DNA from 4 places in the Micromonospora yangpuensis genome. Region 3 is predicted to be linked to each of the others. Evidence: riboswitches for the same ligand, from Rfam matches in the RefSeq annotation. Region 3 holds a riboswitch; each other region holds the start of a gene.

Region 1 (7,165 bases), 2.2 Mb from region 3:
GTTCGGGTACTTCTTGTGGTGCGCGCTGATCACCTTGGCCATCGACTTGACGTACGGCGAGACGGTCAGCGCGATCTTGTCGTTCGGGCCCAGGTACGGCTTCTTCTTCTCCACCCGCAGGTTGTCGCCGTGCAGGAACATCGACGGGCAGCCGATCACCTCGACCGCCGAGAAGCCAAGCGTCCGCAGGTAGCTCTCGGTGATCTCACCGCGTACCCCGATGGTGTGCGACCGGTCGAGCACGGCGGAGACGAAGTCCTTGACCGTGTCGTCGATCGGGCGCAGGTACTCCCGGTCGCCCTTGAGGTTGGTCTGCGCGCCGACCCCGAGCACCACCACCGGGATCTTCAGCTTGCGGATCAACCGGGTCATCCCGGCCAGCCGGTGGGCGAAGCTGCGGCGGAAGGCGTTGGCCAGCGGCACCACGAAGACGTCGTACGACTCGTTGATGATGTCGGCCTCGCGGGCGTCGGCCCGGAAACCGGTGGAGGTGATCTCCGCCGTCGCGGTCCGCAGCAGCTTGTGTGCCGAGTGGCTGAAGACCAGGTTGCCGGTGTTGTCGCCGATCCAGTTCCGTTCGAAGGTCTCCTCCGGGGAGTAGATGTCGAACGGCCCCTTCTTGGCTCGGAGCAGAATCCGCTGGTGCATCGCTGGTCCCTCTCGTCGTTCCCGCGCCTGCGGTCATCCGGTAGACGCCGCAGGCGAAGCGGTGCGGCCCCGTCGTACTTCCGCCCCTTCGGCGAACCGAATCGTCAACTCTCTGGAGACCGGAATTTTAGGGCATCGGTCCGCTGCGGACCCAGGTGCCCACCGTGATCATGATCGTCGGATGTGCCGGAACCGGGCATCCCGGGCCCGGGTAAGGTGCCCCGCGGCGGTCGATGCCCGGCCGCCGGAAGAGGAGACGTGGTGCTGGTGGTCCCGAGCATGCCCGGCGTAGCGGCATGACCAGCGTCGCGGCGACCGGTACGCCGTCGGCCCTGTCCCGCCTGCCCTCGCTGACCGGCCTGCGCTGGATCGCGGCCCTGCTGGTCTTCGGATTCCACGCGGCCACCATGCGGGTCGTCGCCGAGCCGGGACACCAGGCCGTGCTGGAGCGGATCTTCACGCTCGGCCTCTCCGGCGTGCAGTTCTTCTTCATCCTCAGCGGTTTCGTGCTGGTCTGGTCGGCCCGGCCGGAGGACACCCGGCGGGCGTTCTGGCGTCGCCGGGCGGCGAAGATCTATCCCAACCACATCCTGATGTGGGCGGTGGCCCTGCTGGTCGGCCTCTGGTTCGCCGACCCGGTCAGCCTCCGGGCCGCGCTGAGCAACCTGGTGCTGATCCAGGCCTGGGACCCGACCCCCGGCATCTTCTACAGCATCAACACGGTCAGCTGGTCGCTCGCCTGCGAGATGTTCTTCTACCTCTGCCTGCCCTTCGCGCTGCCGTGGATCCGGCGGGCCCGCCCCGGGGCGCTCTGGGCAGTGGTGGTCGCCGTGCCGCTGCTGATCGTGGCGCTCTGGCCGGCCCAGCTGCTGGTCGCCGAGGAGAACCGCTGGTGGTTCACCCAGGTCTTCCCGATCACCCGGTCGCTGGAGTTCTGGATGGGCGTCGCCGCGGCCGAGCTGATGCGGCGGGGCAGCTGGCGTGGTCCCCGGCTCACCGTGGCCACGATCGTCTTCGTCGCGACCTGGGTGGTCGCCGGCCAGTGGATCCGGGCCGAGCTCTGGGCCGGGCTGCTGTCGGTGGCGTACATCCTGGTGATCACCGCCGCCGCAGACGCCGACGTGCACCGGCGGCCCTCGCCGTGGCGGTCCCGGCCGCTGGTCTGGCTCGGCGAGGTCTCGTTCGCCTTCTACCTGGTGCACGTCCTGGTGATGGTCACCGTGCTGCGGCTCACCGGCCACTACGGTGTCGGGCTGCCCGGCTGGTGGGGGCCGTTCGCGGTGGTCGCCTTCCTGCTGGTCAACCTGGGGCTGGCCGCGATGCTGCACCGCTGGGTGGAGAACCCGATGATGCGGCTGTTCGGCCCACCCCGCCGGGCCGCGTCCGCCGGTGACCGCGGGCTGGGGCCGGTGCCCGCCGGTGCCCGCCGGTCGGAGTCGGTGCCCGCCGGTGACGGTCGGCCCGGATCGGCACCCGCCGGCACCGGTCGGACCGACTGACGCCAAAATTCCCGTGACCCCGGTCACAGGGGTCTCGGATTCGGGCACCCGACACATCCGGGCCGAATGCTGCCGGGTTTTTCCCGACGATGCTCACCGGTCGTCCGGTTGTCGACCACCGGTGCCGTCACAAACGCTCGTCCCATTGAGTCACGTCAGCGGGTTAATGGGTTGTCGGGTACTTCGCTGATCAAGGTTTCCGCAGGTGAAGTGGGGTTGGCAGGAGAAATGTCGGCCAGTAGTGTCGCTGCGGTCCGGCGCGGTTCCCGTTCGCACAAGCGCGACCGCCGCGTCGACCCGCTCAATCGTCGTACGACGAACCGGGGACCCACAGCACCACTGGGGTGAATCCGCGCAGCCACGGCTCGCGGTAGGGCGAATTCTTCCCGCCCGAATCCGTCAGCTAACCCGGTAGGCGGCACCGGAAGGAGTTCCATTCCCCGTGCCTCACCCCCTCAAACGGCAGTTCCGTCGACTCGCTGTGGACCGTTCGTACCAGGTCGTCGCCGCCTCGGCCGCGACCCTCGTGGTGGCCTCGGGCACCGGTCTGCTGATCGCCACCGGTGACCGGCCGGAGCCCGACCGGCAGCAGCCCAGCGCGGTGGCCGAGGTGGCGCCGCAGGCCGGCGAGATCGCCGCCCGCAGTGAACTGCGGGTGCCGGCGAGCGTGGCCCCCTCGCTGACCACCGCCGCCCCGTCGCCGACCGCCACCGCGTCCCCGTCGGCCGCGTCACCCTCGGCCGCATCGCCCTCGGCCGCATCGCCCTCGGCCGCGCCGTCGCGGGCCGCCAAGCCGGTCGCCGCCGCCAGCTCCGCCGCGCCGGACCCCGACCTGACCCGCCCGGCCGCGCCCAAGCCGCCGGCGTCGAAGGTCCTCGACCACGTCTACCAGGCGCAGACCACGTACTTCTACTGCGGCCCGGCCGCGGTGCGCAACGCGCTCAACGCCGCCGGGATCGAGCGCAGCCAGGACACCCTGGCCGGGATGCTCGGCACCACCGAGTTCGGCACCAACTCCGCCGCCGACACCACCCGGGTGCTCAACCAACTGGTCGACGGGGCGCCCTACCGGACCCGGATGATCCCCGGCGGGGCCGCCACCGCGGCCCAGACCGACCGGCTCGTCGACGACGTGGTCACCGCGATCGCCGCCGGCCGCAGCCCGGTGGTGAACATCGCCGGCACCGCCACCGACGTCGCCGGTGGCTGGCACTCCTTCCCCGGCGGGCACTACGTCGCGGTGGTCGGCTACCGCGACAACGGCCGGACCGTCCGGATCTCCGACTCGGCGGACCCGGGCAACGCGCTCTACTGGATGTCCACCTCCGCGCTTGCCGACTGGATCGCCACCCGCGGCTACTCCGCCTGACCGGGCTGCCCGCTCCTCGCCCGGCCCAGCCCCGCACACCGGGGCCGGCCCGGAGACCAACGACGCCGGTCCCCCCGTCACGGGGGGACCGGCGTCGGTCGTCGTACCGGGCGGGGTGGGTCTCCGCCGGTAGGGGGCCTCAGCCGGTGGGGGAGAGGCGTACGCCCCCGCCGGCCTGCGACGGCGTGGCCCGGGGCTCCGGCGGGCTCCAGCCCGGCTCCAGGTGCCGCCGGGCGGCGGCCAGGAACACCTCGGCGTACGTCTCGGCCGGGAAGTCACCGAGGTAGTGCGCCCGGGTGGCCCACCGGGCCGACGCCGCCGGATCGGTCTCCAGCAACCGGGTGAGCACCTCCTCGACGTCGGCCAGGTCCCGCCGCAGCAGGTAGCCGGAGGCGGCCAGCGGGAACCGCTCGACGAACCGGTCGTCGCCCAGCATGTCGGTGACCGCGTACGGCTTGCCCGAGTAGAGGTAGTCGGAGATGACCCCGGAGACGTCGGAGATCAACGCGTCGGAACGGTTGACGCACTCGGTCAGGGTCAGCTCCCGGCTGGCCGCGCCGAAGACGTGCTGCCGGCCGGTGCGGGACCGGTCCGCGGCGAGCAGCTCGGTCACCCGGGCCAACTGCCGGGCCGAGGTCGGGTTCTGCGTGGTGTACGGGTGCGCCCGCAGGATCACGGTGGCACCCCGGGCCAGCAGGGCCCGGATCAGCCCCTCGGCCACCGGCAGCGAGCAGTAGTTGGCGTCGGCGTGGTGCCCCGTCCAGGTGGGGGTGTAGAGGACGGTCGGGTTGGCCGATGCGGTGACCGGCTCCCGCCGGACCTGGATCGCCTCCACCTGCGGGCGGCCGACCACCTCGAACTTTTCGGCCGGGATGGCCACCCCGGCGCGGGCGTACCGCTCGATGGCCGCCGGCCCGGCGACGAAGATCCGGTCGAAGATCCCCGACACCGGGTTGGCACTCGGCGCCTTGTCGCTGTCGCCGTGGTGCAGCTGGATGTGGGTCAGCTGGGTGAACCGTACGCAGTGGCTGTTCTTCGCGCCGTGGTTGACGTAGAAGGCCGCCCGCAGGCTCGGCACCAGCACCTCGTCCAGCGCCTTGAGCGTCGGGCAGAACACCACCGGGGCGCTGGTGGCCGCCGACACCGAGCCGAGGAACTCCGGCTCCCGCAGCACCACCAGGAACGGGCGGCCGAGTCGTTCCAGGTACGGCAGCCACATGGTGACCTGGTACTCCGAGCCGGGCGGGGCGGAGAAGTAGAGCAGGAACTCCGGCTGGTGCCGGCGCAGCGCCCGCCCCACCGGGGTGCCCGCCTGTGGACGCAGCCGGCCCCGGGCCAGGCCCAGGGCCACCGTACCGGCGGCGGCACCGACGGCGAGGGTGGCCAGCAGGGCCACCACCGCCGGCAGCACCAGCAGGGCGGCCAGGGCCACCACCGCGAGCAGCGCCAGCACGGCGTTGCCCAGCTGGGCGGCGATGGTCGCCGACCACTGCCGGACCGGTAGGTTGGCCGCCCGCAGCTCCAGCAGGCCGGCCTCGCGCAGCGGCCCGGCGAACAGGATCAGCCCCAGCACTGCCAGCGCGGTGACCGCCAGCACCGGATCGAAGCCGGCGTCGAGCCGGCGGGCGTAGCCGACCAGGACGCCCGCCGCCACCAGGGTCGTCTCGGGCAGCACGTCGGCGGCGGGCCGGACCCGGCGCTCCCACGCGGCGGCGGCCAGCGCCGCCACGGCCAGCGCCAGCCCCCAGCCGGTGGCCCCGGTGAGGGCGACGACGCCGAAGGCGAGCAGGGCCAGGCCGGTGGTCAGGCACCTGGCGATCAGCTTCCTGACCAGGTCACCACGCATGTCACTCCGCTTTCCGGTCGCGCTCGGGGGGTGGGCGCCGGTTCAGCCGGTCACCACGGCGGAGGGCCGGGTGGCCTGACTCGGCACGGTCGCCGCCGCCGGGGCCTCGCCGGGTGCCCGCCGGACGTCGATGACCTGCCCGGTCAGCTCGGAGATCAGCACGTCCAGCGAGGCCTGGGCGACGGTCTCGGCGGCCAGCAGGGTGTGCTCCGGCTCCTCGCCGAAGGCCCGGGTCCGCATCGGGGTGGCGGTGCGCTCCGGGTTGATGCAGTTGACCCGGACGCCCAGCTCGGCCCACTCGTCGGCGAGCGCCTGGGTCAGGTTGACCAGGGCGGCCTTGGTGGAGGAGTAGAGCGCGTACTGGGAGCGGCCCCGGGTGTAGGAGCTGGACGTGTAGAGCAGCAGCTGACCCTTGGTCTGCTGCAGGTAGGGCAGCGACTGCCGGGCGATGGTGACCGGCCCGACGAAGTTGACCTGCAGGACCCGGTCCATGGTCGCCTCGTCCATGTCGACCAGGGCGCCCTTCTCCAGGATGCCCGCGGTGACCACGACGTGGTCGATGCGCCCGGTGGCCTCGAACGCGGTCTTCAACGCCGCCTCGACGTCGGTGGCCTGCTCCACGTGGGTGCCGGTGCCGGAGCGGCTGAACGGGAACACCTGGGCGCCGTAGCGGCGGGCCAGCTCGGTCAGCTCGTGGCCGATGCCGTAGCTGCCGCCGAAGACCACGATCGTCCGCCCGGCCAGCTCCTCGGAGTAGCTGCGCGGGTCGGTCAGCCGGGGCACCTGGGCGGCGGCGAGCTGGAACAGCTTGTCCGCCAGGTGCACGTCCACCGGGTGGGTGACCTTGATGTTCTCGTCCGAGCCGTCGATCACCTTGATCGGGGTGCCGGGCAGGTAGCGCAGCACCACGCCGCAGTCGTCGGTGGCGGCGAAGTGCGGGTCGTCGGCGGCCAGCCGGTACGCCTCGCGGATGGTCTGCGAGCGGAACGCCTGCGGGGTCTGCCCCCGGCGCAGCCGGGAGCGCACCGGGATGTCGGTGATGCACTCGTTCTCGTCGACCTGGATGATCGTGTCGGCCGAGGGGATCGCCACGTCGACCGCGGCGTAGGTCCAGAGCGCGTTGACGCACTCCCGGACGATCCGGCCGCTGACCAGGGGGCGTACCGCGTCGTGGAAGAGGATGTTGACGTCACCCTCGCCGACCGCGTCCAGCGCGATGCGGGTGGTGTCGTTGCGGGTCTCGCCACCCTCGATCACCTTGCTGACCTTGCGCAGGCCGGCCTTGTCGACGATCGCCTGGGCCTGCGGGACGTGCCCGCTGGCCATCAGCACGATCACCTCGTCGATCTCCGGCGCGCCCTCGAAGACGGCCAGGGTGTGCTCGATGATCGGCTTGCCGGCGATCTTCAGCAGCTGCTTGGGGATGCCCAGGCCGAGCCGGGTCCCGGTGCCACCGGCCAGGACCACCGCCACTGTCCGCGTGGGGCGCCATCCGGTGGCGGCCTCCGGTGCGGCGTCCGGGCCAGTGGTGTGGTCCTGCGTCATTGCAAATCCTCACTTCCAGGGGAGAACAGTGGGGGCACCGCAGGCGGCGACCCGATGAACCTTAACGCGGCCACCGCGTCGCCGGCTCCGGCGACGCGGTGGGACGACATCGCCCGAACACCGCACGGACGACGGAACTCTACTTGCCGTTCACGTACGCCTCATAGGCCTTGATGACCTCGTCGGTCGGGCCGTCCATCTGCAGCACGCCCGATTCCAGCCAGATGGTGCGCTCGCAGGTGTCGCGGACCGAGGAGA
Region 2 (7,165 bases), 440 kb from region 3:
TCACGGTCGTCATGCAGCCCTGGGTGTCGGGGTCCTGCCAGCCACGGGTGTAGACGCCGTGTCCCCACCCGTCGTACGTGGCCAGGACTCCGTGCCGACCGAGCTGCCGGGCGACGTTAGCACTGTGCCGGGTCGATGTGATCGACCCGGCACAGTGGTGCGCGTACTCCTGGGGCTGGCTCAGCTCTTGAAGGCGTCCTTGATCTTCTCGCCGGCCTGCTTGAGCTTGGCGCCGGTCTGGTCGCTGCGACCCTCGGCCTCCAGGCGCTCGTTGTCGGTGGCGCGACCGGCGCCCTCCTTGACCTTGCCAGCCACGTTCTGACCAGTGTTGTCAACCTTGTCGTCGAAACCCATCGTTATCAACTCCTACCGTCATCAAAGCCATCGCTGTTGGCTCTGATTTACCCTCGGTGCCGGCCGCCAACCCCCGGCCGGCACACTTTTGTCGGCAGGTCAGGGCGTGAAGGCACGCAGGCGCAGGCTGTTGGCCACCACGAAGACCGAGGAGAAGGCCATCGCGGCGCCGGCGATCATGGGATTCAGCAGGCCGGCGGCGGCCAGTGGCAGGGCGGCCACGTTGTAGGCGAAGGCCCAGAACAGGTTCTGCCGGATGATCCGCAGGGTGTGCCGGGCAAGCCGGATCGCCTCGGGTACGGCGGTCAGGTCACCCCGGACCAGGGTCAGGTCGCTCGCCTCGATGGCCACGTCGGTGCCCGTACCCATGGCCAGGCCCAGGTCGGCCCGGGCGAGCGCGGCGGCGTCGTTGATCCCGTCACCGACCATGGCCACCACCCGGCCCTCGCCCTGCAGCCGCTCGACCACCTCGACCTTGCCGGCCGGCAGCACCTCGGCGATCACCTCGTCGATGCCCACCTCGGCCGCGGTGGCCCGGGCGACGGTGGCGTTGTCCCCGGTGAGCAGGACCGGCCGCAGGCCCATCGCCCGCAGCCGGTCGATCGCGGCCCGACTGGTGGGCTTGACCACGTCGGCCACCACGAGGACGCCCCGGGCCCGGCCGTCCCAGGCCGCCACCACCGCCGTCCGGCCGCCGGCCTCCGCCTCGGTCACCGCCCGCCGCACCTCCACCGGTACGTCGACCTCGCGCTCGCGCACCAACCGGAGCCGACCGACCAGCACCTGCCGCCGCTCCACCGTCCCGGTGACACCGAGCCCCTCGACGTTGGCGAACCCGCTGACCGGCGGCAACCCGGCCGGCCCCGGCTTCCCGACGGCCGCCGCGGTGGGAACCGCAGCGGTGGGCTGCTCGGCGGCCGGGGCGGAACCCTCGGCGGTGGGCTGCTCGGCCGCTGCGGCGGGCTCCGGGGCGGTGGACCGCTCGGCGGCGGTGGCGATGGCGCGGGCGATCGGGTGCTCGCTGGCGGCCTCCACGGCGCCGGCCAGCCGCAGCAATTCGGCGCGGTCCTGGTCGGCGGCGGGTACGACATCCACCAGCGTCATCCGGCCGGTGGTGACGGTGCCGGTCTTGTCCAGCACCACGGTGTCGACCTGTCGGGTCGACTCCAGCACCTCCGGCCCCTTGATCAGGATGCCGAGTTGCGCGCCCCGGCCGGTACCGACCAGCAGAGCGGTCGGCGTGGCCAGGCCGAGCGCGCAGGGACAGGCGATGATCAACACCGCCACCGCGGCGGTGAAGGCCGCCGCCGGTCCGGCGCCGACGCCGAGCCACCAGCCGAGGGTGCCGACGGCGAGTGCGATCACGATCGGTACGAAGACGCCGGAGATCCGGTCGGCGAGCCGCTGCACGGCCGCCTTGCCGGTCTGGGCCTGCTCCACCAGCCGGGCCATCTGAGCGAGCTGGGTGTCCGCGCCGACCCGGGTGACGGTGACCACCAGCCGGCCGCCCGCGTTGACCGTCGCACCGACCACGGCCGAACCGGGGCCGACCTCCACCGGTACGGACTCACCGGTGAGCATGCTCGCGTCGACGGCGGAGGTGCCCTCGTCGACCACGCCGTCGGTGGCGATCTTCTCGCCGGGGCGGACGACGAACCGGTCACCCACCACCAGCTGGCCCACCGGCACCCGGGTCTCCACCCCGGCACGCAGCACGGCGACGTCCTTGGCACCCAGCTCCAGCAGGGCGCGCAGCGCCGCCCCGGCGGTCCGCTTGGCCCGCGCCTCGAAGTAGCGGCCGGCCAGGATGAACGTGGTCACCCCGGCCGCCGCCTCCAGGTAGATGTTGCCGGCGCCGTCGGTGCGGGAGATGGCCAGGCTGAACGGGTGGGTCATGCCCGGCTCGCCGGCGGTGCCGAGGAAGAGCGCCCAGACCGACCAGCCGAACGCGGCCAGGGTGCCCAGCGAGACCAGGGTGTCCATGGTCGCCGCGCCGTGGCGCAGGTTGACCCAGGCGGCCCGGTGGAACGGCGCTCCGCCGTAGACCACCACCGGTGCGGCCAGCACCAACGACAGCCACTGCCAGTAGGTGAACTGCCAGGCCGGCACCATCGCCAGCACCACCACCGGGACGCTGAGCAGCACCGACACCCAGAACCGGGTACGCACCGGATCGGCCGGCCCAGCGGCGGCGGCGGTCGATCCTGCGGCGGTCGGGCCGGTGCCGGTCGGCTCGGCGGCGGGGGCCGGCGGGGGCGGCAGGGCGGCGGTGTAGCCGGTCCTGCGCACCGTGGCGATCAGGTCGTCCGGGGTGGTCGCCGCGCCGTAGTCGACAGTGGCCTTCTCGGTGGCGTAGTTGACCGTGGCGGTGACCCCGTCCATCCGGTTCAGCTTCTTCTCGATCCGGGCGGCACAGGAGGCGCAGGTCATCCCGCCGATGGCCAGTTCGATCCGGTGGGGTGCCGACTCCAGGGGCTTGCCGGTGGTGGTCACACTCCGCTCCCGTCAGTTGTGCCCGTGACCCGGCACGCCGGGTGAACCCGAAGGGCTGAGGCTGGGGCTGGCCGGGGGTGGGGTGCCGGGGGTGCGGGGGCCGACCGCCTGGCCGACCCCGTACGCCGCACCGAAGACCACCACGAGGCCGAGCAGGAACCCGGCCAGCCTGGCCGCCGTGTTCACCGGTCCACGAGGTCGTAACCGGCCTCGTCGACGGCGGCCCGGACGGCGGCCGGGTCCAGCGGCTCCGCACTGGTGACGGTGACCTGACCACTTGCCAGGTCCACCTGGACCTCGTCGACCCCGGCCAGCGCGCCGACCTCGGCGCTCACCGCCTGCACGCAGTGCCCGCAGGTCATGCCCTGCACCTGGTAGATGTCGGTGACCATGTCCGTACTCCTCTCGACCGGAGCCCACCATATACCCATGGGGGGTATCTCAACCACTACCGGGTAGGGGTAATTTGTCCTGGAATACCCGCCGGGGGTAGGGCGTACCCTGGCGAACATGACCACTTCGACGCCCCCCACCCGGGGCTACACCGCCAGCAAGGACCAGCTTCTCGCTCGGCTGCGCCGGGTCGAGGGTCAGGTCCGGGGCATCGAGAAGATGGTGGACGAGGACCGTTACTGCATCGACGTGCTGACCCAGATCTCGGCGATCCAGGCCGCCCTGGACAAGGTCGCTCTCGGCCTGCTGGACGGGCACGCCCGGCACTGCATGCAGGAGGGCGCCGCCGAGGGGCACGCCGACGAGATGGCCACCGAGATGATGGCCGCCGTCGGCCGGCTGATGAAGCGCGGCTGACCCACAACCTCCGCACCCGTCGGCCGAGTGGCTACCATTCCCGCGACGGGCATCCGGGTCCCACCGCCGCCCCCGGTTCGCAGTCCGTGACCACTCCGGCACGCAACGCCGCGAACCGGACCGGTGTGCCGGCCGAGTGAACCGACCGGCGCGGCGACACGTAATCCGTCGTGGATCGTTTGGAGAGAGTCGCAGATGGGTGCCGACCACAGCCGTCCCGCCCCGCCCACCCCGCCGGGGGTACGGCGGGTCCTCGTCGCGACCGTGGTGCCGCTCTTCCTCGTCACCCTGGTCGCCGCGCTGATCCTCTGGCCGGACCGGGCACCGCAGGTCGACGGGGGCGGGGACGTGCCCCGGTACCACGGCACGGTGACCCGGGTGGTGACCGAGGCGTGCCCACCTGCCGCGCCGACCCCGGAGGGCCCCGCGTCCGCCCCCGAGGGCCCGTGCGGCACCGCCACCGTCCGGGTCGAGCAGGGACCCGACGAGGGGCAGCAGGTCGAGACGCCGATCCCGGACGGTCCGGGGGCGCCGACCATCGCCGTCGGTGACGAGATCGTCCTGGTGGAGTTGACCGATCCGGCCGACCCCGAGTCGAGCAGCTACAACATCGCCGAGCACCAGCGGGGCAAGCCGCTGATCTGGTTGGCCGTCCTCTTCGCTGCCGCGATCGTGGCCTTCGGCCGGTGGCGCGGCCTGGCCGCGCTCGGTGGCCTGGTGGCGAGCTTCGCCATCCTGCTCACCTTCGTGCTGCCCGGCATCAGCGCCGGCCGGTCACCGCTGCTGGTCGCGGTGGTCGGCGCCGCACTGATCATGTTCGTGGTGCTGTACCTCACCCACGGCATCAGCGCCCAGACCTCGGTGGCCGTGCTCGGCACGCTGGGCAGCCTGGTGGTCACCGGTCTGCTCGGCAGCGCGGCCACCGCCGCCACCCACCTGACCGGGTACGGCACCGAGGAGGCCACCACCCTGTCGATGTTCCAGGGCAACGTCGACCTGCACGGGCTGCTGCTCGCCGGGATCATCATCGGTTCCCTCGGGGTGCTGGACGACGTCACGGTCACCCAGGCCGCCACGGTCACCGAACTGGCCCACGCGAACCCGGGACTGTCCCGGCTCCAGCTCTACCGGTCGGCCACCCGGGTCGGCCGGGCGCACATCGCGTCCGTCGTCAACACCATCGTGTTGGCGTACGCGGGCGCGTCGTTGCCTCTGCTGCTTCTGCTGGTCGCCGACTCCCGACCGGTCAGTCAGGTGCTGACCAGCGAGTTCCTGGCCCAGGAGATCGTCCGTAGCGCGGTCGCCACGCTCGGGCTGATCGCCGCCGTACCGCTCACCACCGCGCTCGCCGCGCTGGTGACCGCCGCCGGTCGGGGCACCGCCACCGACCGGGCCGCCACCACCGCCGGAGCCCCCACCCCGCCTGGTGGCGGCACCGGCTCGGCCCGCCCGCCCGCACCGCGGGACGACGCGCTCCAGGCACTGAGCGCACCCCGGGCCGCCAGTCAGTCCCCCGACGCCCCCGCGAGGTGGCCCGACCAAGAAAGGAGCACCGACACCGCATGGTGACACTCCTCAGCGTGACCGCCGACGACTCCATTGATGAGAAGCACATCACTGGTCACGCGACATCGCGGAGAAATTACGCGTTGAGTCGGCATCCGGACGTAGATCCCAGCGCCGACTCTCGGGTAACCTCGCTGCCGGTCACCGCCGAAGGCGCGCACCCGCGCCAGCGGTACCGCCGCCCAATCGCCGAACGGCGAGCCGGGGAACCAGGTACATGGGGTGAATCCGCACCAGCGGTAGGGGCCACTTCCGTCCCGAACCCGTCAGCTAACCCGGTCGGCGGCCGACGGAAGGGACGACTGTGACGGCACTCCTACGCCGCTGGTTGACGCCGGCGGCGGCCGTGCTCACCGCACTGGCCATCTTCTCCGGCCCGCTGCCGGCCATGGCTCAGCCCGCCCAGCCCTCGGGGCACGAGGACGGCGACTCGAAGCTGCTCAACGACGTCATCGAGACGACCAACCGCAGCTACACCCAGGCCAAGTCCAAGCTGGAGAAGTCCAAGAAGCGGCAGCTGCAGCTCGACATGGAGGTGCGCCGCGCCCAGAACGAGCTGGACGAGCTGGCCCCGCAGGTCGGTCGGATCGCCGCCCAGTCGTACCGCAGCGGCCGGATCGGCGGGATGGCCATGCTGCTGGAGAGCAACGCGCCGGACTCGTTCGTCCAGCGGGCCCAGGCGCTCGACGAGCTGAACATGGTCAACGCCCGAAAGCTGGCCGAGGTGCAGACGGTCAAGGACAAGGCCGATCAGGCCAAGCAGGCCCTGGACGCCGAGGTACGCGAGCAGCAGAAGCAGGCCTCGGTGATGGCCAAGCAGAAGCGGGAGGCGGAGAAGTCGCTCGCCCTCGTCGGCGGCACCGGCCTGACCGGGGGCCTGGTGGTGGCCACGTCACCGGTGGCCAAGATCGCCCCGGGCCGCGACGCCAACGGCAACTGGCGCCCGATGAGCTGTACCGAGAACGACCCCACCACCTCCGGTTGCATCACGGCGCGCACGCTGCACATGTACAAGGAGGTCAAGCGGGCCGGCTTCGACCGGTTCGTCGGCTGCTACCGCCCCGGTGGCCCGTGGGAGCACCCCAAGGGCCGGGCCTGTGACTGGTCGCTGCAGAACAGCGGCTTCGCGCCCTGGCACAACAACGACACCCGGATGTACGGCAACAACCTGACCGCGTTCCTGGTACGCAACGCCGACCGGCTGGGCATCTACTACGTCATCTGGAACCGGCAGATCTGGTTCCCGGCCACCGGCTGGAGCTCCTACAGCGGACCGTCGAACCACACCGACCACGTACACGTCTCGCTGCTCTGACCACCCCGAGACACCGAACGGGCCGTCCCCCACGCGGGGGCGGCCCGTTCGCCTGTCCTGACCGGTGTGGGCGGGGTCAGCCGGCGGCCGGGGCGGCGGCCACCGTCCGCACCTCTCCGGCGGCCAGCTGGTAGGACATGCCGACCACGGTGCAGCGGCCAGCGGCCACCTCGGCGGCCAGCACGGCCGAGTTGCCCAACAGCTCCTCGACGGTCTGGGCGATGTGGATGTCGATGATCCGGGCCGGGTCGTCGACTCCCTGGGCGGCGGCCCGGCGCAGGCTGGGCACCACCGCGTCGACCACCGCGCCGAGATGTCCCGGCGGCCGGGCCCCGGTGCTGACCGCCGTCGCGGCCGCCTGCACGGCACCGCACGAGTCGTGCCCCAGCACCACCACCAGCGGCGTGCCGAGGACCGTCACCGCGTACTCGACGCTGCCCAGCACCTCGGGCCCGGTGGTGTGGCCGGCGGTCCGCACGACGAAGAGGTCACCCAGCCCACGGTCGAAAATGATCTCGGCGGCGAGCCGGGAGTCGGAGCACCCGACGATGACCGCGAAGGGGTGCTGTTCACCGGCGACCGCGGTGCGGTGTCCGACGTCCTGGTTGGGGTGCCGCGGCGTACCGG
Region 3 (7,165 bases):
CTGGCCGGGCATGAAGATCGGCCAGCTCTGCATCTTCCGGCTCTCCTCCGCCGCCGAGCATCCCTACGGCTCCGCCCGGTACGGCTCCCGGTACCAGGGCCAGCGGGGCCCCACCCCGAGCCGTTCCTGGCAGAGCTGGCAGACCTGGCCCACCCGCTGACCGGCGAAACGCCGAGCGCCGACGGGACGCCGAGCCTCGACGGGACCCGGCGCCGCCCCCGCGGGACCGGCGGGGGCGGCGCACAGGGCCCCGCCGGGCGGCGGGTACCCGGGCCCCGCGGCTGACCGGGGTGGCCGGGATCCTGGTGCGGGGACCCCGGTTCACCACCGGCAGCGGCGGCGAGGTCGCCCCTAGCCGGGGCGGCCGAAGCTGTGCACGGGACTGTCGTCGAGGCGCTTCATCCGGACCGGCACCCCGGCCCGGGAGGCGTGCACCACCCAGCCGGCACCGACGTACATCCCGACGTGGTGCAGGTCGCGGTAGTAGAAGACCAGGTCGCCGGGGCGCAGCTCGGTCCGGCTCACCGACGGGGTCACCTTGCGCTGCCGGGCCGCGTTGTGCGGCAGCCGGACGCCGGCCTTCGCCCAGGCGGCGAGCATCAGACCGGAGCAGTCGTACGCGTCGGGCCCCTCGGCCCCCCAGACGTACGGCTTGCCGATCTGGGCGCAGGCGAAGGTGACCGCCTTCCCGGCCGCGCCTCCCGGGTACGTGGCCGGGCAGGGCGCCGGACGCAACGAGCCACCGCCGCCCCGACCGTAGACCCGGAGCCGGAGTTTCTGCAGCCGGGCGATCTCGGCGTCGATCTGTTTCCGACTGGCGGCCAACCCCGCCTCGGTGCGGCTGAGTTGGATGATCATCCGGTCCAGGGGCGCCTTGCGGGCGGCCAGCTCGTCGCGGAGCAGCCGTACCGCCCGGACCTGCTCCTGCTGCCGGTGGGCGAACCGGTCGACCAGCTCGATCCGGCTCATCAGCTCACCCGGCGTACGGCCGGCCAGCAGCGCGTTGACCGCCGAGACGGTCTCACCCTTGTACGCCTGGACGGCGAGCGCGCTGACCTTCCTCAGCGCCGCGTCCACCTGGCGTCGCAGCGGCTCGATCCGGGCGCCGAGAGCAGCGGCCTCCCGGCGTTTTTCGGCCAGGTCCTGACGGACGGCGTTGTGTCGCTCGATGATCGGTTCGAGTCGGTTCCAGTCCTGGTCGATCTGGCGTTCGATGTCCGACACCGACGGGTCGGCGTGGGCCGCGCCGGGCACCCCGGTCAGGATGCCGGCGGTCACCGCCAGCGCGGCGAGGACGGTGGTGCAGCGGAACCAGCGAAGGCGCGGCGCAGCCGTCACCTGGTCGGCGGAGGCCGACCGGGTCGACGGTGGCCGCGGGGCATGGTGTGCCACCGGGCTCGGTACTCCTTCTGACGAACCGCCTACCGGGTTAGCTGACGGGTTCGGGCGGAAGGGGACGCCCTACCACAGTGGCTGTGGATTCACCCCGGCGTACCTGGGTCCCCGGATCGCCTGGGGCGGCGACTCGGCGGTGTCGGCCGTTACCGCCCGGGTTGGGCGGACCTGCGACCGGCCGACGATTCACCAGCGTAGAGAGGCCCCCATCGATCCGCAACGGATTCGGCCATGACACTCCGTCTCACGTTTGCTCACTCGCGGACCCGCTCCCACGACGGCGAGGGCCCCCGACGCGCCGTCGGGGGCCCTCGTGGTCGGTGCGGCCGGTCAGCCGGGCCGGCGGAATCCGGCGACCGGCATGGTGTTGATGCTGGAGACGTTCACCGGCTTGCCGGCGCGGGCCGCGTGCACCATCGTGTCGTTGCCCAGGTAGAGGCCGACGTGGTGCAGGTCGCTGAAGAAGAAGACCAGGTCACCCGGGCGGGCCTCGTTGCGCGGGATGGCCTTGCCCTCGTTCCACTGGGCCCCGGTGAAGTGGGTCAGGCTGATCCCGGCGGCCTTGTACGCGTACTGGGTGAGGCCGGAGCAGTCGAAGGAGTTCGGCCCGGTGGAGCCGAACACGTACGGCTTGCCGACCTGGGCGCACGCCGTCCGGATGGCGACCCGTGCGGCCTCGTTGACCACCCCGTCGATGGTCGGGCAGTTCGCCGTCTTCACCGTGGTCTTCGGCATCGACGCCTCAAGGCGCTTGATCTCGGCGGTGATGCTCTTGCGCTTGGCGGCCAGCTCCTTCTCCTGCTTGACCTGGGTGGCCACCAGCGTGTCGAGCTTCTGCTTCTGGGTGCCGTACTTGGCCTGCATGGCCAGGACGCCCTCGATCTCCTTGCGCTCCTGGATGGCCACCCGGTCAAGCATGGTGAGCTGTTCACCGAGCGCACCGGGCCGGCTGTTCAGCAGCACCGCGCCCAACTCCTGGGACGGGCCGATGACGTAGTAGCGGCTGGCCAGCTCACCGATCCGGTTCATCGCCAGCTCGCTCTCCATCTGGAGCGGCAGGATCTTCTTCTCCAGGTCGGCCGACTTGCGGCGGTTCACCTTCAGCTGGGAGCGCACCTTGTTGTACTGCTCGATGGTGGGCTCCAGCTGTCGCCACTGCTTGTCGATCTGCGCCTCGATCTCGTCGACCGTGGGCTCCGCGTACGCCGGTGTGGCGAGCAGCCCGGCGCCGACGGCGACGGCGGCGACCAGGGCGAGCAACCGGGTAAGCGCCCGGCGCGGACCGGTGCTCCGGGGGGACGGTGCCGAGACACGACGATGAAGGGGCGCGGTTGCCACCGGCATCGACTCCTTTGCCGACCGACCCACGGGCGCTCGCGGAGAGGGGGCGAGACAGACTTCCCGGCCCGGTCGGTGCCCAACACTAGGTCGCCTTCCGGGCCGGATCAAGGCGACCTGTTTCACCATCACGCAGAAAGAATCGCTTGCGTACCAACGGTATCGGCGATCGCTTCAATGAAGTATGGCGATGCGTGAGGGGTCGACCACGGTCCGCGCTCAGCCGCCGACCGGCTCGTCCTCCCGGCCCGCCGCCGGCCGCTGGGGCCTGACCGAGCGGAGCAGCACGCTGGCCACGTCGATCACCTCGACCTGCTCGCCGGCACCCTTGCCGTTGACCCCGTCACTGAGCATCGTCGAGCAGAACGGGCAGCCGACCGCGACCGTCTTCGCGCCGGTGGACATGGCCTCCTCGACCCGGTCCACGTTCACCCGCTTGCCGATCTTCTCTTCCATCCACATCCGGGCCCCACCGGCGCCGCAGCAGAAGGAGCGTTCGCTGTTGCGCGGCATCTCGATCAGACCGGCGTCCGCGCCGTCGCCGGCGCTGCCGTTGCCGGAGATCGCGCTGCCCAGCACCTCACGCGGCGGGGCGAAGACCCGGTTGTGCCGGCCCAGGTAGCAGGGGTCGTGGTAGGTCACCCCGCCGTCGACCGGCTGCACCGGGGTGAGCCGGCCGGTGGCGACCAGGTGGGCCAGCAGCTGGGTGTGGTGCACCACCTCGAACTCGCCGCCGAGCTGCCCGTACTCGTTGCCCAGGGTGTTGAAGCAGTGCGGGCAGGTGGCGACGATCTTGCGCTTGGCGGGCTCGCGGCCTTCGAACGCCTCGTTCAGGGTCTCCACGTTCTGCTGGGCGAGCATCTGGAAGACGAACTCGTTGCCGATCCGCCGGGCCGGGTCACCCGAGCAGGTCTCCCCCTCGCCGAGGATGGCGAAGGAGACGCCGGCCTCGTTGAGCAGGGTGGCCACCGCCCGGGTGGTCTTCTTCGCCCGGTCCTCGAACGCGCCGGCGCAGCCGACCCAGAAGAGGTACTCGAAGTCCTCGACCTCGCCCACCCGGGGCACCTCGAAGTCCAGGCCCTTGGTCCAGTCCTCCCGGGTGTTCTGCGGAGCGCCCCACGGGTTGCCCTTGTTCTCCAGGTTGCGCAGCATCACCCCGGCCTCGGACGGGAAGCTGGACTCGATCAGCACCTGGTAGCGACGCATGTCGACGATGTGGTCGACGTGCTCGATGTCGACCGGGCACTGCTCGACGCAGGCCCCGCAGGTGGTGCAGGACCAGAGCACGTCCGGGTCGATCACCCCGCCGGCCTCGGCGTCGCCGATCAGCGGCTTCTCCGCCTCGGCCAACGTCAGCACGTCCAGGTGGGCGAGCTGGGCGGCGGTGGCCTTCTCCTCGCCGGTCAGGTCCTTGCCGCCGCCGGCCAGCAGGTACGGCGCCTTGGCGTACGCGTGGTCGCGCAGGCTGAGGATCAGCAGCTTCGGCGACAGCGGCTTGCCGGTGTTCCAGGCCGGGCACTGCGACTGGCAGCGGCCGCACTCGGTGCAGGTGCTGAAGTCGAGCAGACCCTTCCAGGTGAACTGCTCGACCTGGGCCACCCCGAACTGGTCGGACTCGGGATCCGCCTCCTCGAAGTCCAGTGGCTTGCCCTGGCTGGTCATCGGGCGCAGCGCGCCGAGCCCGGAGACCTTACCGGCGGGGTCACGCTTGAAGAAGATGTTGGGGAACGCCAGGAAGCGGTGCCAGGCGACGCCCATGGTGACGTTCAGGGAGATCACGATGACCCAGATCATCGAGATCGAGATCTTGATCAGGGCGGCGATGCTCACCCCGGTCTCCCAGCCGGGCAGCGCCGCGCCGACGGCGTGACTGAGCGGGGTGGCCCAGGCCGGGTACTCGAAGTGGTCGGTGGCGACCTTGAAGCCCCGGATGACGAAGCCCATGACCAGTACGCCGAGGACGACCGCCTCGACGAAGTAGCCCTGCCACATGGTGGAGCCGGTGAACCGGGACCGGCCGCCGGGGCGGGTCGGCCGGTTGCGCAGCCGGATGCCGATCAGGATCAGGATGCTGACCAGGCCGAGGATGCCGATCCACTCGGTGACCAGGCCGTAGACCGCCCAGCCACCGATCAGGGGCAGCCCACCGGTCGGGGAGACGACCTCGAAGTACGCCTCCAACACCAGCAGCGACAGGACGACGAAGCCCACCATCACGAACCAGTGCGCCGCGCCCACCAGGCTCCAGCGCAGCATCCGGGTGTGCCCGACGGTCTCGGTCAGCATGGCCCTGACCCGGGCGCCCTTGTCGGCCGAGCGGGTCGGATCGGGTTGCCCCAGCCGGATGACGGCGGTCATCTTCATGACCGCGCGTACCGCGAGCCACACCGCAACGGCGGTGATGGCGGCGGCGAGGATCGTGGTGCCGATCTGGACGCTGCCCATCGAGTTGGCCTCCCCGGTCTGCTGCCTGTCGCGTGCAGCCTACGCGCAAGGTTACCCACCAGTAACGTGAGAATCCTCGCACCCGGGGGCCGCGCCGCCCTGCGGACACCTTAGGCGGACCGGCTGGAAAGCGCCTCAGCAGGGGTTACGCGGCACCACAACGTCACAGCGGCGACCCCGGTCGACGCACCGCGGCCCGGGCCGGAGCCCCGCACGCCGCCGACCGGCCTCGGCCTACGCCAACCGGGTCAGCGCCAGCGGGAGAGCAGGGCCAGCGAGCCGACCATGGCACCGAACCCGACCGCGAGGTTCCAGTAGCCCCACGACATGACCGGGTACTCCTGCTCGGAGAGGTAGTACACGACCAGCCACCCGATGCCGAAGACGATCAGGGCGACCGCCGAGGCCGGCAGCCACACCGGGCTAGGCTTACGCGTCGACGCCGTCGTCGTCGGACGGACATCCGTCGGCGGGGTGTACACCTTCTTCTTGCGGACCTGTGACTTGGGCACGACGCTCTCCAGAGGGGGTGACTACCTCGTCCGGCCTGACAACCGGACGCAGGGCGACGGTCCATGGCCAATAATGTTCGTCAGCCAGCGTAGTCCGGAAGACCCGTTCAAGCCACGAACAGGGTCACTTCGCTGGTCGGAGTGACCGAAATATAGGTAAGTATTCCGGTCACCGAGGACGACGACCCGCGTTCGGCGGGTCCGGCCTCCGCGACGGGAAAGGAGCGCACGGTGGAGTACACATCCGGTGCGGCCTCCTGGCAGAAGGTGCTCCGGCGGTTGGTCGCCGGACTGCTGCCACGGCGGCCGCGGCAGCGGCGGCCGGGCTGGTCCATCGGCGTTCCGTTGATCGCCGCCGCGGCCGGCCTGCTCTTCACCACCACCGCCACCACCGCGGGCGGCACCGCCCTGCGCGAGGACCGACGCCCCGAGCTCAAGCAGGTGATCGAGGACCGCCGCGAGCAGGTCGCGGCCAGCGAACGACGGGCCGCGGCCCTGCGGGCCGACGTGGAGAACACCACGGCCACCCTGGCCGAGTCGGACACGCCGATCAAGGAGCAGCGGGACCGGGGCACCGGGAGCCTGCAGCAGGCCGGGTTCACCGCGCTCACCGGCACCGGGGTGACCGTCGAGCTCAACGACGCGCAGCGCCTCGGCGACCAGGTGCTACCCGATGGGGTGAGCAACGACGAGCTGGTCGTCCACCAGCAGGACGTCCAGGCGGTGGTGAACGCGCTCTGGGCCGGCGGCGCCGAGGCCATGTCAATCATGAACGTCCGCGTGCTGTCGACCAGCGCGGTACGCTGCGTGGGTAACACCCTGCTGTTGCACGGCCGGGTGTACTCCCCACCGTTCAAGATCGTAGCAATCGGCGATCCGGCCGCACTTCAGCAGGCCCTCGCCGGCTCCAAGGGAGTCCGGTTGTTCAAGGAAGCGGTCGACGACTACCAGCTCGGCTACCGGGAGACCGTCTCGCCGGTCACCGTGCCGGCGTTCGAGGACTCCACCGCGCTGCGTTCCGCGACGGTCCCCCGGTGAGCCGCCCGGTCGACGACTGGCGGGACGACCGCGACGGTCGCCACCGGAGCCAGCCCGAGGAGTCCACCGAGTTCCTGACCCGGACCAACCGACCCGACCCGGCGGCGGCCCACCGCGCGCCCGCCGGCCCCTGGCCGACGCCCGTGCTGCCACCCCGCGCGCCGGCCCGCCCGGAGCCGACCGGCCGCCCGGCAGAGCACCCGCAGGCCGGCAGACCGGCAGGGCACCCGCAGACCGGCCCCGCCGTGGACCGTCGCCCCCAGCCCTACCCGCGCGAATCCGGGCGACCGACCCACCCGACCGAATCCGGGCGACCGACCCACCCGACCGATTCCCGGTACGGCCCACCGGCGACGACCCGGCCGGGCGACTCCGCCCCGACCGGCGCCCACCAGGTACGCCCCGCCGCGCCGCAACCGGGAACCGGCGCCGTACCG
Region 4 (7,165 bases), 3.7 Mb from region 3:
ACCGGCGGCTGCTCGTGGTCCTCGACGACGTCGACCACCTGGCCGACGACTGCGCGGACCTGGTCGACCTGATCGTGCGCAACTGCCGAGGTGTCTCGGTCGTCGTCACCGCACGGCAGCCGCTCGGCCTGTCGTACGAGGCGGTCCGCCGACTCCGGTGCCCGTCGGCGGGGACCCCGGGCCGGCCCGCCGCCGGCGACCCGCTGCGGCGACCGGCGCAGCAGCTGTCCCGGGCGGCGCTGTGGATGCTGGAGACGGTCCGCCTGGTGGCCTTCGGGGTGCCCGCCTCCCAGATCTGGCTGATTCCCGCCCGGTACCGGGGTGGACCGGGGCCTCCGCGACACGGAACCACGGGTACGTGATCCCGCTGCGGCCGACCCGGGCAGGGTCGACGCGGCCCATCCGGGCGGGGACCGCCTCAGGCGGCGGCGGCGTCGGGCCGCCGCGGCGCCTGCCGGGCCCGCGCCGACGCCGGCCGGTAGCCGAACGTCTGCCCCTGCTGGTATGCCAGCTCCATCGCCCGCTGCGCCCACGTCCACGGCGCGCAGGGCTGCGGCTGATCCGCACACTGCAGGTTGCGGCAGTGCCCCTGCTCGGCACCCCGGTGCTCCTCGGCCACGCTGACCGCGAGCCGCCACAGCATCGGGTCGGTGACACCCTCCGGCGGGAAGTCCTGACGGTCGGTTCCGGTCTGGCTGGTCACCTGCGGCCCCCCTCGTACGCGATGTTCCCTTCAACCTCACCAGTGAACACCCGTTCAAACCCGTCCCGCCCGTCCCGTTGGGTGACGGTTGACACTGATGCCCTGGTCAGGGGCGGTGAACCGGCAGGGTCCCCCGTCCGCGCCCCGACCGCAACCCCGGCGCCGGTCGCCCCGCGTGACCGGGTGAACAACCTCACGCAGCGTATGCAGCCACCGGGGCGCACCCCTAGATTCTTACGGGTCCGCCGACGCGGACACCGCCGCCCGGTACGCCCAATCCATGCCCCTGGCCTCGCGGAACACTCACCACAGGCATGGAGCGGGGGACCCAGGTTCCACGGTGCACGTCACCTCGGGGTGAAGCCGCCCGATCCGGGCGGCCGGGCTCCTCGGCCCGAACCCGACAGCTCACCTCGTCGGCGTGGAGGAACCCATGGCAACTCGTCACCAATCCCGACACCGCGCCCTCAGCAACCGCCGCAGGGCACTCGGCACCCTCGCCGTCGGGGCCGTCACCGGCCTCGCGGCCGTGTTCGGCACCGCCGCACCCGCCCAGGCCGACAGCGTCAACTGGGACGCGATCGCCCAGTGCGAGTCCGGCGGCGACTGGAGCATCAACACCGGCAACGGCTTCTTCGGCGGCCTGCAGTTCGTGCAGAGCACCTGGGAGGCGTACGGCGGCCTGCAGTACGCCCCGCGCGCCGACCTGGCCACCCGCGCCCAGCAGATCGCGATCGCCGAAGAGGTGCTCAAGGGGCAGGGCATCGGCGCCTGGCCGACCTGCGGCCCGCTGGGCGGCCCGGTCTCCTCCTCGGGCTCCTCGGCCCCGACCGAGGCCGCCGAGCGTGACGCCCCGCCGGCGAGCCGCAGCACCGACCGGGACACGTACGTGGTCAGGTCCGGCGACACCCTGACGAAGATCGCCGCCGCGCACGACGTGACCGGTGGCTGGCAGGCGCTGTACGAGCGCAACAAGGACGTCGTCGGCGACGACCCCGGCCTGATCATCCCGGGGCAGCGCCTCAGCATCTGACCTCGACCGCGAACCCGGCCGAGGCAGCCCCCGCCTCGGCCGGTTCCGGCGAACCTCCGTACCCGTCCACCGCGACTCTTCCACCGTGGACACGCGTACCGCACCGCCCGGCTGGGTAACAGCGACCACCATGAGCACGAGGACCCTGGACGAGCACCCCACCGAGCCGACTGCCGCCGACCACGCTGCCACCGAGCACGCTGCGAACGGCCACGCCGCCGCCGAGTCGGCCGGCGCCGGGCCGAAGCTCGGCACCGTCGCGGTCGTCGCGCACCGGAAGAAGACCTTCGGCGGTGGCCTCGACCAGTTGCGGTCGACGCTGGTCAGCGCCGGCATCGAGAACCTGCTCTGGTACGAGGTACCGAAGAGCCGCAAGGCGCCGAAGAAGGTCCGCAGGGCGCTGAAGGAGGGCGCCGAGCTGGTCTTCGTCTGGGGTGGCGACGGCACGGTGCAGCGCAGCGCCGACGCGATGGCCGGCTCCGGGGTGCCGATGGCCGTACTGCCCGCCGGCACCGCCAACCTCTTCGCCACCAACCTGGGCATTCCGAAGGACCTGCCCGAGGCGGTACGGATCGGGCTGCGTGGCCGACGACGTACCCTCGACCTGGGCAAACTCAACGGCGAACACTTCGCGGTGATGGCCGGCGCCGGCTTCGACGCCGAACTCATCAAGGACGCCGACCGCAACCTCAAGGGCAAGCTCGGTCGCCTCGCGTACGTGCTGACCGGGCTGCGGCACGTGCGCGGCGAGTGTGTGCGTACCCGGATCCGGGTCGACGGCAGCGACTGGTTCGACGGTGAGGCGAGCTGCGTGCTCTTCGGTAACGTCGGCACGATCACCGGCGGCATCCCGGCCTTCGACGACGCCCGCCCCGACGACGGCGCGCTGGAGGTCGGGGTGGCCACCGCCAGCGGCGCGGTCGACTGGGCCCGCACCCTGAGCCGGATGGCCGCCGGCCGCTCCGAGGAGTCACCCTTCGTCCGGATCACCCGCGCCCGCAAGGTCACCGTCCGGCTGGACACCCCGAGGACGTACGAACTCGACGGTGGCGCCCGCGCGAAGGTGAGCCGGATGAAGGTGAAGGTCGTCCCGGACGCCCTGACGGTCTGCTGCCCCGATCCGCGGTAGCCGGTTCGCTTGATCATGCTGTCTACGCTGAGGTCCCGGCAGCTCCCGGGGCCCCGGCGCAGACGGAGGACGGGACTCGTGCGATGAACCTGAAAGAGCGGGTGGGCACGGCGCAGCGCAACCAGGTCCTGGACCTGCTGTCGCAGGCCCTGGAGCAGGGTTACCTCGATCTGGCCGAGTACGAGAGCCGGATCTCCGCCGTCCACGGCGCGTTGTTCGTCGGTGACCTGACCAGCCAGGTGGCCGACCTTCCCCGCCAGCTCCGCTGGTATCCGTACCCGGTTCCGGTGGCCCCGGTCGCCCTGCGGCCCGCCACCGACTCCGATCTCCGGGCCCGCCCCTGGGCCATCGTCTCGGTGGTCCTGGGCGGGGCGTCGTTGTTCTTCGCGCTCTGCTGGGGCATCGGCGGGATTCTCGGGGTGGCCGCGATCCTGCTCGGGCGGCCCGCCCTCAAGAGCCCGCCCAACCAGACGCTGGCGGTCATCGGCATCCTGCTGGGTGTCGCCGGTCTCGGCCTGTCGCTGCTGAGCATCGTCCTCTTCCTGCTGCTCTGACCCTGGTCCGCCCCGAGCCACTGCGACGGGCGGACAACGCGAAGGTTCTTCTAATTCGGCCTCCGGCGTACCTCCTGGGCGCACGGCACCACGGGCGTCGCACCGCAGTGCGCGCCGTCGCGCGACCCTGACCTGGACTACGGCGGCCTGTTGGCCCAGTACCTGCGGGACGGGTACGCGGTCGCCGGCACCGACTACCCGGGCCTCGGCCTGCCCGGACAGCTGCACAACTTCGTGGAGCGGCAGGCGCTCGGCCGGTCGATGATCGACAGCGTGCGGGCGGCGCGCGACCTCTCCGCCGAGGTGGGCCGGCGGTGGTTCTCGGTGGGCCACTCCGAGGGCGGGTTCGCCGCGCTCGGTCCCGGCGAGCTGGCCGCCGACCGGGCACCGGAGCTGGACCTGCTCGGCGTGGTGCCGATCTCGTCCGGCGGCGACTTCGCCCCCGGCCTGGACACCCTGGCCACGACGAAGCCCCCCTCGCGACGGGGATCTACTCCTCGGCCGCGTTCGTCGGCTTCATCGCGGTGGCCGCCATGCAGTACGCGCCCGACCGCACCAGGCCACCGACCTGCTCACCCCGGAGTTCGCCGCCGAACTGCCGGCGGTGCGCAGCCTCTGCCTGGAAGAGCTGGCGCAGCACCTGATGGCGGTGTCGCCACCCATCACCCGCTGGGTGAACCCCGACTGGGCCCGCAACCAGACGCTGCTGGAGTGGGTCAAGAACGTCTCCACGGTACGGTCCCGCACGGCCGCGCCGATCCTCTTCGTGCACGGGGCCGAGGACACCATCGCCGCCCAGACCCAGGCCAACCAGGGCGTGGGCGCGCTCTGCGCGGTGGGCGACGTCGTGGACTACCGGACGTACCCCGGGGCCGACCACAACACGGTGGTGGCCATCGCCGACCACGACATCATGGCCTGGCTGGAGCTGCGGCTGAAGGGTTACCCGGCCCGGCAGACCTGCCAGTCCGTCGCCGGCTACGGGGACGGGCCGGCCGAGGTGGGAGCGTGGATGCACGAGGGTGGATGGTGATCGACTCGGTTGGGGCGATATGGCGGTGTCCGGGGCCGGTTGATACCGCCACATCAACCCAACCGAGTCGATCAATCGGCTACCTGCCAGCAGGTGAACCGCGGAAGGTCATCCGCCGGACGGTCACCGTGGACGGCCGACGCCGGTCGGCCACCCTGGACGGCCGTCGCCTGGTGGGCCGCCGTCCGGCGGCCCGGGTACCCCCTGCCGCGGGGACCCCCGCTGCCAAGGCCCCTGTGCCCGGGGCACCCGCTGCCGGAGCCCCTGCGGCAGGGGGCACCGCGGTCTCTGGTTGCGGGTCCGGCTCGGCGGCGTCGTGCGGGTGCGCGGCGGCGAGGCGCTCGGCGGCGGCGATCAGTTTGCCGCTGGCGGACAGCTCCCCGTAGCGGGCCGCCAGCAGGGCCAACTCGACCGGGTCGGTGATCCGCAGGCAGTCGGGGCAGGCCGGGCGGTCCAGGTGCGGCCGCAGCGCCCGGACCCGCTGGTACAGGTCGATCGGGAGCTTCGCGATGGCCTCGTCGAACTCGTCGGGGAACACGACGCCTCCTGGTTGGTCTCGGGCAGGGTGGAGCGGCCCGTGTGGCAGCGGCCGGGCAGGGTGGAGCGGCCCGACGGGCCGGGTGGACCGGTCCGTCGGGCCGGGTGGACCTCGACGGTCAGCGGGGCAGGATGCTGACCACCTCGACGTCGACGCCCTCGACCCGCAGCGTCTTCGCCGCGTGGTAGAGCGCCACCTGGGCGAAGGTGTAGAGGTCGGTGACGGTGAGCGCCCGGCCCGGGTCGAGGGCGATGCCGTAGACGACCTTGCGGGGCCGGAAGCTCTCGTCGATGCTTCGGCCGGGCTGCTGCCGCCGGACCGTCTCCACGAACCGGGTACGGGCGTCGTGCTGGTGGCAGAGCGCGTCGACCGAGGTGACGCCCTGGGCGAAGAGGTGGCTCAGCGGTGAGCTGCCCTTGGCCCGCTTGACGTGGATCAGCTCGTCGTCCGGGCCGAGCAGGTCGCACGCCTCGAATCCGTGCCGGTGCTGGGCCGTACGGAGCAGCTTGCGGTCCAGCGGTACGAAACCGGGGAGGACGCCGGCCACCCGGTCGTTGTAGTCCTTCTCCGGCATGCCGGTCGGCCAGGCCGGCAGCACCAGGCTGGCCGGTCGGTCCAGCAACCGCTCGATCTCCTCCCGCAGGAAACGCTGGTGTCCGGCGCCCATCTCGTACCAGGTGCCCTCGTGCAGCAGCAGGCGGTGCGCGCCCACCGGCACTTCGGCGGTGAGCCACCGGGACAGCGGCGTGGTGGTGATGGTCTCCTTGCCGGCCTCGTCGGTGCAGAGGGTCAGGCTGTCGGTGGCCTGCAGACCCGTCCACCGCCTCCCGTCGGGCACCCGCCGGGTGTGGGCCAGCACCGCGTCCAGGTCCAGCTCCGTCGTCGAGGTCGCCGGCCGCCTCGACCTGGCGATCCTGATCCGGTACGACCGGACCTGCTCGATCTCGCCGAGCAGCGGGCCGGGGACCGCGAGCCCGAACGCCGGTGGATTGGCCAGGCCCAGCCGCTCGTCCACCGCGTCGCGCAACTCCTTCATCCTCGGGTCGTCCGACCGCAGCGGCCGGAGCTGGGTGATGAACTCCAGGTCGGACAGGGGAGACTCCTGCCGGCACACCCGGTCGATCTCCCGCAGGTCGGCGAGCAAGCCGTCCGGCTCGGTGCAGAGCCGGATGCGCAGGCTGTCGCTGCCCTCCACCAGGGTGGGCCTGCCGGTACGCCGGCAGTCGGCCAGCCGGGGGTTGTCGACCTGACCGGCGACTTGGCCGACCAGCTCGTTCCACTTGTCGATGGTGTACCAGCGGATGGGCTGCCCACCGGGCACCTGGCTGCGGTCGACCCGGCCACTGGCACCGAGCACCCGGCGCCGTACCTGCCGGATGTGGTCGGGCAGCAGGGCGCGTACCGCGAACTCGATGCCGAAGCCCCGGTCGATGGCCGACGGGTCGATCATGTGCCGGCCCAGGGTGCCGTAGGTCAGGGCGTACACCCGGTCGTCGACGGCCAGGAGCAGGACGCTGCCGCCGCTGCTGTGGCCCAGGGCGATGTCGTGGCCGGTGAGCCGCGCGATGACGTCGCAGTACTCGGCCCGGGGCTGCCGCACCACGCCGTCGACCAGCAGGGCCGGCCGTCCGGCGACCCGGCGCGGCGTCGCGGTGAACCCCTTCTCCCGCAGGTACGGGTGGTGGAGCGCGCGGCGCAGCCCGGCCATGGTGGGCGCGGTGTCGAGCCGGTAGACGGTGGTCAGGTAGGTGTCCGGCCGGTGCGGCTGGTGGTCGAAGAGCGCCGGCTGGTCGGGCGGCGGCCCGTCGGCGCGGCGGCGTCGGCGGTTCACGGCCGGGCGCGTGGTGGATCGCTTCCGGGGCGGCCTGGTGGAACTGTCCATGACGGACTCCTCGCGTCGTCGGTGGCGTCAATGAGAGCATCCTCTGTGAACCGTGTCAACAGTCATGCCGTTTGACAGGCATGGCACACTTCGGGGGTGTCGATCTTCGTCGCCGGGCAGCTGACCCGGCAGCCAGGAGCAGATCCACGGACCGTCACCTTCGTCCTCGTCGACGTGGAGACAACCGGCCTGGACCCGGCGCAGGGGGCCAGGATCTGCGAGGTCGCCGTGGTCCGGATGCGCGGCGACGGCGTCGTCCTGGACGAGTACGCCACCCTGGTCGACCCGCAGAC

The links. Region 3 has a riboswitch for cyclic di-AMP ahead of GA0070617_RS01180 (C40 family peptidase). Riboswitches for the same ligand answer to the same signal wherever they lie in the genome.
Region 1: another riboswitch for cyclic di-AMP. It lies ahead of GA0070617_RS11070 (C39 family peptidase); the one in region 3 lies ahead of GA0070617_RS01180 (C40 family peptidase).
Region 2: another riboswitch for cyclic di-AMP. It lies ahead of GA0070617_RS03295 (coiled-coil domain-containing protein); the one in region 3 lies ahead of GA0070617_RS01180 (C40 family peptidase).
Region 4: another riboswitch for cyclic di-AMP. It lies ahead of GA0070617_RS17570 (LysM peptidoglycan-binding domain-containing protein); the one in region 3 lies ahead of GA0070617_RS01180 (C40 family peptidase).

What each region holds. Positions count from the first base shown of each region.
Region 1 is NZ_FMIA01000002.1:2,413,665-2,420,829, forward strand. Features, by position in the region: gene GA0070617_RS11060 (polysaccharide pyruvyl transferase family protein) at 1-648, opposite strand, end outside; gene GA0070617_RS11065 (acyltransferase family protein) at 945-2,147, shown strand; cyclic di-AMP (ydaO/yuaA leader) riboswitch at 2,436-2,580, shown strand; gene GA0070617_RS11070 (C39 family peptidase) at 2,590-3,516, shown strand; gene GA0070617_RS11075 (CDP-glycerol glycerophosphotransferase family protein) at 3,656-5,362, opposite strand; gene GA0070617_RS11080 (bifunctional cytidylyltransferase/SDR family oxidoreductase) at 5,405-6,907, opposite strand; gene GA0070617_RS11085 (ABC transporter ATP-binding protein) at 7,047-7,165, opposite strand, start outside.
Region 2 is NZ_FMIA01000002.1:665,540-672,704, reverse strand. Features, by position in the region: gene GA0070617_RS03325 (alpha/beta hydrolase) at 1-142, opposite strand, end outside; gene GA0070617_RS03320 (CsbD family protein) at 181-354, opposite strand; gene GA0070617_RS03315 (heavy metal translocating P-type ATPase) at 454-2,847, opposite strand; gene GA0070617_RS30340 (hypothetical protein) at 2,860-3,033, opposite strand; gene GA0070617_RS03310 (heavy-metal-associated domain-containing protein) at 3,030-3,239, opposite strand; gene GA0070617_RS03305 (metal-sensitive transcriptional regulator) at 3,358-3,657, shown strand; gene GA0070617_RS03300 (YibE/F family protein) at 3,853-5,226, shown strand; cyclic di-AMP (ydaO/yuaA leader) riboswitch at 5,393-5,523, shown strand; gene GA0070617_RS03295 (coiled-coil domain-containing protein) at 5,528-6,538, shown strand; gene GA0070617_RS03290 (carbonic anhydrase) at 6,615-7,165, opposite strand, start outside.
Region 3 is NZ_FMIA01000002.1:224,748-231,912, reverse strand. Features, by position in the region: gene dcd (dCTP deaminase) at 1-160, shown strand, start outside; gene GA0070617_RS01180 (C40 family peptidase) at 352-1,392, opposite strand; cyclic di-AMP (ydaO/yuaA leader) riboswitch at 1,403-1,541, opposite strand; gene GA0070617_RS01175 (C40 family peptidase) at 1,726-2,739, opposite strand; gene GA0070617_RS01170 ((Fe-S)-binding protein) at 2,953-5,178, opposite strand; gene GA0070617_RS01165 (cell division protein CrgA) at 5,427-5,690, opposite strand; gene GA0070617_RS01160 (DUF881 domain-containing protein) at 5,922-6,728, shown strand; gene GA0070617_RS01155 (class E sortase) at 6,725-7,165, shown strand, end outside.
Region 4 is NZ_FMIA01000002.1:3,875,781-3,882,945, reverse strand. Features, by position in the region: gene GA0070617_RS17580 (AfsR/SARP family transcriptional regulator) at 1-362, shown strand, start outside; gene GA0070617_RS17575 (hypothetical protein) at 419-703, opposite strand; cyclic di-AMP (ydaO/yuaA leader) riboswitch at 998-1,140, shown strand; gene GA0070617_RS17570 (LysM peptidoglycan-binding domain-containing protein) at 1,137-1,736, shown strand; gene GA0070617_RS17565 (diacylglycerol/lipid kinase family protein) at 1,867-2,865, shown strand; gene GA0070617_RS17560 (DUF1707 SHOCT-like domain-containing protein) at 2,949-3,419, shown strand; partial or broken gene GA0070617_RS32410 (lipase family protein) at 3,570-3,821, shown strand; gene GA0070617_RS30645 (hypothetical protein) at 3,910-4,059, opposite strand; gene GA0070617_RS17555 (prolyl oligopeptidase family serine peptidase) at 4,093-4,452, shown strand; gene GA0070617_RS17550 (hypothetical protein) at 4,532-4,990, opposite strand; gene GA0070617_RS17545 (DUF6119 family protein) at 5,109-6,821, opposite strand; gene GA0070617_RS17540 (exonuclease domain-containing protein) at 6,969-7,165, shown strand, end outside.